DNA from 2 places in the Mycobacterium sp. JS623 genome. Region 2 is predicted to be linked to the other one. Evidence: predicted binding sites of a transcription regulator. Region 2 holds the regulator's gene; the other holds the start of a gene.
What was found. Region 2 encodes LexA, which represses DNA repair genes until DNA is damaged. Its sites were predicted from a motif close to CGAACANNTGTTCG; they were not measured.
Positions count from the first base shown of each region.

Region 1: a site for LexA is predicted at 1,955-1,968, ahead of MYCSM_RS23190 (HNH endonuclease signature motif containing protein). Genes of this name have one in related genera too.

Region 1 covers NC_019966.1:4,751,226-4,755,848, forward strand. The annotation lists gene MYCSM_RS23185 (heavy metal translocating P-type ATPase) at 1-537, shown strand, start outside; gene MYCSM_RS23190 (HNH endonuclease signature motif containing protein) at 538-1,950, opposite strand; gene MYCSM_RS23195 (glycosyltransferase) at 2,070-3,269, opposite strand; gene MYCSM_RS23200 (adenylate/guanylate cyclase domain-containing protein) at 3,386-4,513, opposite strand; gene MYCSM_RS23205 (DNA-deoxyinosine glycosylase) at 4,556-4,623, shown strand, end outside.
Region 2 covers NC_019966.1:2,527,548-2,532,170, reverse strand. The annotation lists gene MYCSM_RS12365 (PhzF family phenazine biosynthesis protein) at 1-679, shown strand, start outside; gene nrdR (transcriptional regulator NrdR) at 693-1,157, opposite strand; gene MYCSM_RS12355 (LysM peptidoglycan-binding domain-containing protein) at 1,318-1,782, opposite strand; gene lexA (transcriptional repressor LexA) at 1,992-2,699, shown strand; gene MYCSM_RS12345 (LGFP repeat-containing protein) at 2,696-4,618, opposite strand.

The DNA.
Region 1 (4,623 bases), 2.2 Mb from region 2:
GCCGTCAAGCCGACGTCGGCCGAGGCCATCCGAGAGTTGCGGCAGCTGGGCTTGATGCCGATCTTACTGACGGGAGACAACACTGCCGCTGCCCGAACCGTTGCGAAGCAGGTCGGGATCGACGAGGTGATCGCCGAGGCACTGCCCGAAGACAAAGTGTCGGCGGTCAAACGGCTGCAGACCGAGGGGCGCGTGGTCGCAATGGTGGGCGACGGCGTCAACGACGCTGCGGCGCTCGCCCAGGCGGATCTCGGCCTCTCGATGGGCACGGGCGCCGACGTCGCGATCGAGGCGAGCGATCTGACCTTGGTCCGCGACGACCTAGGCGCTGTGCCTACCGCGATTCGGTTGTCACGTAAGACGTTGTCGACAATCAAGGGCAACCTGTTTTGGGCATTCGCATACAACATCGCGGCGCTGCCGTTGGCCGCGGCTGGACTGCTCAACCCGATGATCGCCGGCGCTGCAATGGCTTTCAGCTCCGTATTCGTTGTCAGCAACAGCCTGCGGCTGCGCCGATTCAGCGCGTCCCAATAGCTACGGGTCGTCTTCGCAGTCGTCCTCTTCGTCCCGGTCTTCTCCTACGGACGCCAGGTATTTCTCGGGGTGGTGGTAATCGTTGACGCGCGATTGTCCGGTGTCCAGGTGTGGTGGTGGGATCCATTCGGTGCGGCCGTCTTCGCGTTTTCGGGTGATCCAGCCGCCCGCTTCGACGAGGCGGTTGTCCGGGCCGCAGGCCAGGGTGAGTTTGGTGATGTCGGTCTTGCCGTTGTTGGCCCAGCCATCCACATGGTGAACCTGGGACCAATAACCGGGCGCGGTGCAACCCGGCCGGGTGCAGCCCCGTTCAAGCGCGTGCAGCACAATGCGCTGCCCCGGCGTCGCAAACCGTTTGGCGCGCCCGCAGTACAGCGGTTCGCGGGTGTGCTTGTCATAGATCACCAGATAGTGGTGGGCCTGCGAGGCCAACCGGATCACGTCGCGCATCGGCAGCAGCGTGCCGCCTGCGGTGACCGCGGCACCCGCAGCCGATTGCAGATCTTGCAGCGAGGTCGTCGCGATGATGGTGGCCGGCAGCCCGTTGTGCTTACCCAACTCCCCCGACGCCAACACCGAGCGACCCATCGCGGTCAGCGCATCGTGGTTCCGCTGCCCCGCCGAGCGCACATCCGCTTGGACCGCCTCATCACTGGGTTCGCCGTCCACACATGGGTTTTCGTCGTCGCGGTTGCACATCCCCGGCGCCGCCAATTTCGCGAACACCGCATCCAGCGTCGCGCAGGCTTCGGGGTCGAGTAGACCGTGGACGCGGCTCAACCCATCGACGCCTTGCTTTTCGACGGTGAAATATCGCCGCCGCGCCCGATCAGCGTCATCGGCCAGCTCACCGTCCTGGTTGAGCAGCAGCGCCAACCGATCCGCAGCAGCACGAAACTGGGTGGGCCCCAACCCGGTAGCAATACCCGCCAAATCGGCCTCGGCCAATTCTCGGGTCTGGCCGTCAATGTGGCTGGGCAGGGCTTTGAAGAACTTCTCGATGATCTGCACATGCTCGGGCCCGAGCTCACCACGCGCTTGGGCCGCAGCCACATTCGGCAACGCCGGGGGCAACGCTTCACCACTCAACGCGGTGCGCGGCCCCAGCAACCCGGCCTGTGTGACCCGCCGCTTGGCTTCGCCCTCAGAGATCCGCAGCGCCGCGCAGAGCACCTTGGCCCACGACGTAGCGCCCAACTCGGTCGGTGTGCACTGCGAAGTGAGCTGATGAATCAACTTGTGATCGACGGCGGGCTGGCGCCGATACCCGTCCTCGAGCCGCTTCTGGATGCCCAGCACCTCGGGTCCGGTCAACGCGCGAAAAGACAGCCCCGCCATCTCGGCTTGGACCCGTTCCCAGCGCGCCACCGTCGCGAGAATCACCTCGCGATCCGACACCGCACCCGACGACATACTTCGAACACTAGTTCGATCACGCGACCACACGCCGCAGGTCACCCGCAGGCTGTGGATCAATTCGTCGCTGGGGATAAGTGCCCACTTTCGTCGGTGACGCTGCCTACACTGCGCACTCACTCCATCAGCAGTTTGGCGGCCACCGTCGTGCCGTCGGTGCGGACAATGCCCGCCACATCGCGAGCCCGTGCGCGGGTCTCGGGAGCCAGCGCCGTCTCGAGCGCAGTCGACAGCGATTCCACGGTTGGCGTCGAACCCTCATGTGCCGCACCGATTCCCAGATCGGCCACGCGCTCACCCCAGTACGGCTGATCCGCGATCTGAGGCACCACCACCTGAGGCGCGCCGGCCAGAGCGGTCGTCGTGGTGGTGCCCGCGCCGCCATGGTGCACGACGGCAGCCATCCGGCCGAACAGCGCCTGATGGTTGACCTCACCAACGACAAAGCAATCGTCTGCATCGTCGATCAACGCAAGGGCGGCCCATCCACGACCGATGACCACTCGACGGCCATGCGCACGTACCGCCTCGATTGCCACCCGGGCGACGTCCTCGGGGGCGCGCACGCTTCCCATGCTGACGAATACCGGCGGTTCGCCCGCGTCCAGGAATCTCTCCAAATCGGCAGGGAGCGGACGTTCGTCACGCAGGATCCATGCGCCGGTCTGCACGACGTCGAGATACGGCGAACCGGGCCACGGCGCCAACGTCGGGTCCGTCGCCAGCCACGGGCGGTCCGTGAACACGTGATCGCGGACGTTGTCGACCGGCGGCAACCCGATCGCCGCCCGATGGGCGTTGAGCGGCTCCGCGTACAGCGCATTGACCCGCTCGGCGTCGATGTCCCACAGCACCTTGTTGTCGGTCTCGCCTGGCGGAAACGGCTTGCCCGGCCGCGACAACGGCCTCTGATTCGGTGACGGAAACGAACCCGAATGGAATGCCACCAAGACATAGCGCGCGCCGACCTTCTCGGCCACCGACCGGACACCGGCAGGCATCAAGCCCGTCGCCACCACCACGTCACAGCCCTCGGCCGCCGCGCCCACCGTCTCGAAATGCCCCGCGACCAACTCGGCCGCGACCCGTGGCGCGTCCGCCGGGGTCGACGGTTTCTTTCCGCTGTTCCCGTGCACCAACGCGCGTACCGACTGACCGGCTGGCACCATCTCGACGCCGAGGCGGGCCGATTGTTCGGCGAAGTCCGGTGGCGCGCAAACCCGGGCCTTCGCACCAAGCTCCTGCAGTCGCACCGCGAGCGCCAGCACCGGTTCGACGTCTCCGCGTGATCCCCACGTCGACAACAACACACGCATTTTCGCTGCCCCATTTCCACGAGTTTTGGCTTCGGGCAGCGATTTTGCGGCAATACCGGGGTCTTGCCGCAAGCCCCCCCATGCGCTATAGATTGAGAGTGGGAGGGGGTTAGAAATCAGTCGCTGTCGGCTGTGGCCCTTCGCGCACGGAACAGCTTGACATCGGATTTGATGCCCTTCAGGTGCCGCGCTCCCGCGAATGAAAAGGTGAACCGTTCGTCGTCAGCGATCGCCTCGTAGGTCTGCTCGGAAACCAACACCGAACCGGGCCGCGCCGCGCCCGTGACACGGCTGGCGAGGTTCACCGGACTGCCGAACCAGTCCCCGGCCCGGCTCACCGCCATCCCGGTGGCGATACCCGCGCGCAGACGGGGGAGGTCATCGTCACCCTCGGTCGCGTCGACCAGGTCCAGAACGGCCTGCAGAAGTGCAACCGGTTCCGGGCTGATCAACATCACCTCGTCGCCGATCGTCTTGATGAACCGCACCGGCGCAACAGCCACATCGCGGGCGAGGTCGGCCAGCCGGTGAGACAGCCGCTCCAGGTCTTCGGGCGGCACGACTTCGCCGAGACGGGTGAAGCCGACGAGATCAGCGAACGCGATGGTGACCAGGCGAGCGCCGGGCAGGCGTTGCCCCTCGGCCCTTTCGCTTGCTGTGACCGCCTCTGTCTCCATCAGGTGCCGCAACTGCAGGCGCAGCATTTCCTGAATCATCGGGCCGAGCATGGGAGCGATCTCACGCACCAACGCTTCGGCGTTCTTCGCGAGCTGCAGCTCCGAACCGGATGGGTCCAGAATCGAGGCGAGCGCGGCGTATCGCATCACCTCGGCTGCGCGCGACAAGCCCTCGGCCAGCGTCCTTGTGATCTGCACGACCTGGTCGGGTTCGATGCCCAGATCGAGCGACTTCTTCGCATACGCTGCGGCTTCCGCGTCGGCGCGCAGATACACCGCCGCGTCGGGATCGTCGACGCGCGGCAGCCCCATGGCGCGCTGCAGGCGCTGGAGCAGTTCCAGGTCGATGCCCGTCTTTTCGCTGGTCTCCCGGGCTGAGACGTAAACGCCGTCGTCACCGAGTAGCCGACGCGAGGCGAGCAGCGCCGGCATGAAACCGGTCCGGATCTGCTCGACGGTGACGCCGCGCTCGAGCAGCCACGGGATCAGTTCGGCACGCTCGTCGCGCGCCCTGCCCTCGAGGCCGTCGAGCAGCCCGGACGCTTCGAGATCGAAGTCTTCGGCCACGGCCACAACGTATACCGCCGAGGTAGGGCAATATGCGGATACATGGCTTCCGAGGTGCTCCACGGTTTTCCGCCGATCGTCGGCGACGGCGCCAAGACACTGATCCTCGG
Region 2 (4,623 bases):
CGACGTGACAGTGTTGCGCGTTTTCACCGACCAGGACGGCAACTTCGGCAACCCCCTCGGTGTGGTTGACGCCAGCCAGGCAGCGCCCGGGCAGCGCCAACGGATAGCTGCCCAATTGAGTTACAGCGAAACGGTATTCATCGATGTGCCGAGGTCCGGCGCCAACACCGCGTACGCGCGCATCTTTACGCCTGCCACCGAATTGCCGTTTGCGGGGCATCCGACGGTCGGAGCGTCGTGGTGGCTTCGCGACCGCGGCGTCCCGGTCCACACCCTGCAGGTGCCCGCGGGCATCGTGCAGGTCACCTACGAGGACGACGTCACCGCCATCAGCGCCCGCTCGGAGTGGGCGCCGGAGTTCGCCATCTATGACCTCGAGTCAGCCGATGAGCTCTTCGATGCCGACCCCGACGGTTACCCAGACGACATCCAGAATTACTTGTGGACATGGACCGACCGCGAGCGCGGTGCGATCCGATCGCGGATGTTCGCCGCGAATCTCGGAGTGCCCGAGGACGAGGCGACGGGAGCTGCGGCGGTGCGGATCACCGACTACCTCAGCCGCGACCTGACCATCGTGCAGGGCAAGGGCTCGGTGATCAACACCCAATGGAGCCCTGAGGGTTGGGTACGTATTGCCGGTCGCGTCGTGAACGACGGAACCAAGCAGATCGACTGAGCCGGCCCGCGACTCAACTCTGCGCGGGGACCTCACGAGCAGCGCGCAGCGCCTCGATCTCGCGCTCGAAATCCTCGGCCGACTGGAATGATCGATAAACCGAGGCGAACCGCAGATACGCGACCTCGTCGAGTTCGCGCAGTGGGCCAAGGATCGCCAGCCCGACCTCTTGGCTGGGCACCTCAGGCGAACCCGTCGCCCGCACCGTGTCTTCCACCTGCTGGGCGAGCATGTTCAACGCGTCGTCGTCGACCTGTCGGCCCTGGCAGGCGCGTCGCACGCCGCGGACGACCTTCTCGCGGCTGAACGGTTCGGTGACCCCGCTGCGTTTGACCACCGCCAACACGGCGGTCTCGACAGTGGTGAAGCGTTTACCGCACTCCGGACACGATCTGCGTCGCCGGATCGCCTGGCCTTCGTCGGTTTCGCGGGAATCCACCACCCGGGAATCGGGGTGACGGCAGAACGGACAGTGCATCTCCGCTCCTTCGCCGCGACGACAAACAACTACCTCGAACGTCTTCGAGCGTACCTGCGTGCCGCCGCCGGAGCCTAGTGTCGGTGCGATTCGGGCACCCAGCGCCGAAGCGGCTACCGAAGGCGCTGTGCGGCAATATCTTTCACCGCTCACGGTGGATTCAGGTGCCGATGGGAGCGATGAGTGTCTGACCGGCTTGCAGCGCAACCGAATCGAGCTGGTTGAGTTCCTGGATGCGCTCGACGACCTGGCCGACAGGCGAGTCGGGGGCCACCCGGTGCGCCACCTGCTGCAGCGTCTCCCCCGTCTGGACCTGCACAACGGCCAGCCGAGCGGGCACCGGCGCATCGCCTCCGGTCACCCCACCGAGCTGGGCGACCAGGCCCAGCCAGACCGTGATACCCGCCGCGATGAGGGCGAGCATCACCGTGGTTGCCGGGGTGATGGGGCGCCGGCGGTGCGAGGCCCGCGACATCAGCACGCCGGTACCGCGGTACCGCATCGGCGCCGCGTCGGGCCGGCTCGCCCGCGGCCGCCGCCTGGCCTCTGCCGGCCGTGAACCGGGCCTGACCACCGGCCTGAGCACCGAATCCGCCTGGATCTGTCGCGTGTCGAGGATCGTCATCTGCTTGCCTTCCCGTTCCGGCTTTTCGCTCTGGTGTTCGAATGCTATCGCTCACTTGTTCGATTTATAGAACATGTGATCGAACTGTTGCCAAACGATAGGACAGCCCACCGACAAATTTCTGCCACCTGATCCGGCAGGCGGCTCCGATGCGACACGCCTCGAACACATGTTTGATTATTGGGTCAGCGCGGACTACATTCGGCGCCATGAAGGACGACGACACGGACAGTTCTGGCAGCACGGAAAGCACAGGCGGACGCCGAGGTCTCGAGAGCGCCCTAACCGAGCGTCAACGCACCATCCTCGATGTCATCCGCGCCTCTGTGACCAGTCGCGGCTACCCGCCGAGCATCAGGGAGATCGGCGATGCGGTCGGGCTGACGTCGACTTCGTCGGTGGCCCATCAGCTACGCACCCTGGAGCGCAAGGGCTACCTGCGGCGCGATCCCAACCGCCCGCGCGCAGTCGATGTCCGCGGTGCCGACGACGGCCTCACGTCGATCGTCGCCACCGACGTTGCGGGCTCCGACGCGCTACCGGAGCCCACGTTCGTTCCCGTGCTCGGCCGTATCGCCGCGGGCGGGCCGATCCTGGCCGAAGAAGCGGTCGAGGATGTCTTCCCGTTGCCCCGCGAACTGGTCGGTGAGGGTTCGCTGTTCCTGCTCAAGGTCGTCGGCGACTCGATGGTCGATGCGGCCATCTGCGACGGCGACTGGGTCGTCGTACGTCAGCAGAACGTGGCCGACAACGGGGACATCGTCGCGGCGATGATCGACGGCGAAGCGACGGTCAAGACGTTCAAGCGCACCCGCGGTCAGGTGTGGCTCATGCCGCACAACCCGGCGTTCGATCCCATCCCCGGCAACGACGCCGCTGTGCTCGGCAAAGTCGTCACCGTGATCCGCAAGATCTAATTGGCTCGCAGGAATCCGTTCGTCCGAGCGAGTTCCTCACTGGCGAACCAGATTTCGGCGCGTGCGTCGTCGTAGAGGGTGGTGCCTGGCGCCCAGTACAGCCCAGACTTGGTGTCCGCCTTGATCGGGTAGCCCGCGGGCGCCTCATTGGGATCGTCGAGCGGCAGATGCAGTGCCGTGCCGTTGGGCGCGGGTTCGCCGATCTCGATCCGCGCGTGGCGCCCTGTGTCGGTCAACGGATCGCGTTCGATGCCGGTCGGCAGCAGCGTCGGCGTCGTGTCGACCTTGTCGGGATCTTCGTCATTGTCTTGGTGCGCAACAGCTTCCGGTGTGGCTACCCGTTCGCGCGCGGTGTCATCGTCGTCATCCTCGTCGGCGCCTTCGGGAGGTTCGGGCGGCGCGCCCCATACGTTCCTCGGCGATTGGTGATGCTGCTCGTCACCGGACATCGTCGGTGGCGAGCCCAGCCCCTGGTGCGCATAACGACCGCTGAACTGCTCGGCCGATTGATCGCCGGGATACGACGACCCGAATTCGTCATCGCCGTCATCGAAGATGTCGCCCTCATCGTGGCCTCGGCGGTTGCGTATTGCCGCCACCGCTACCAGCCCGGCCAACACCACCACCGGAATGATGGCAAGCAGCCACCACCAGCTCCACGCAAACCACTTCTTGCCGTTGGTATCTGAGGCCTGCGGGCTGGCGGGTGCCTTGGGCACGTCCTGCCCAGGCACTTGCAAGCCGGCGAGCTGCGAGGCCAGATTCGCAGGCTCGGTGCTGAAGGAGTTCTTGGACCGGTCCCACGAAACCACGCCGCCACTGAACCGTTGCGTGATCACGTCGCCGTTCTCGGTCTGGTCGGCCATCGGTGCGCCAAGCGAACCCGCCGCGCCGCCCAGCTTGTCCCACGCGGCGTTCATGGCGCCGCGCACGATGACGGCCCCGTAATCGGGGGTCCAGAAGATGACCGGGTGGTCCTTGCCGGAGAAGGTGGTGATCCGGCTGTTGGGCAGGCCGCCGTCGCCCTCACTGGACGCCGGTAGGCCCAGGTCGCCCTGCGGCCCGCCGACGCTTTCGTACTTCGCCAGTACCTGTCCCGTGACGACGTTGGCTCCCGTCGCGGGGCTGAAGAAGATCTTGCCGCCGGCGAAATTCTGGCCGAGGCCGTCTGTGCCGATCTTGTACGGCTCGCCTTGCGCAGCGCCCAGCGGGCCCAGGGGTCCGCCGGCGGCGCGCCGGGCCGTATTGATCGCCGATGTCGGGTCCTCCGAATATTGCAGCCCGGTCAGCTCGCCGGCGAGCTCGGGCGGAACCGTCGTGAAGTCCTTGGACTTCCTGTCGTAGGACACCTCACCGCCGGTGAACTTCTGCGTGATGAGGTTGCCGTGATACGTCTCGTCGTCGCTGGGCACACCGAGCGCGCCCGCTGATCCGCCCAACTTGTCCCACGCGGCGTTGATTGGACCGCGAACGACCCGCGCGCCGGTGTCGGGCGTCCAAAAGATGACGGGGTTGTCGGGGGCGCTGAACGTGGTGTTTCGGCTGTCGGGAGCCTTGCCTGCGCCTTCGTCGATGGTCGGGAAGCCAAGGTCGCCGTCCGCCGGGCCGCCGAGCGACATGTACTTGTCGAGAATCGCGCCCATCATGGCGTGAGCACCGGTGGCCGGCGTGAAGAAGATCTTGCCGCCGGGAAAGTTCTGACCGAAGCCGTCGCCGGCCGGATAGACGCCGCCATCCTTGGGTCCGAGCGGGCCCGTATCGCCCCCTGCGGCTTGCCAGGCCGCGGTGATCGCCGCGTCGGCGTCGTCCTGGGGCGTAGCCAGGGCCGCGGGCGCGAGCCACAGCAACGCCGCAGCGCTCAACAGGCCGATGGTCGTCCGCGCGATCAGGCCCCTGCCCACCATGCCCCGTTTCGTCATCCGAC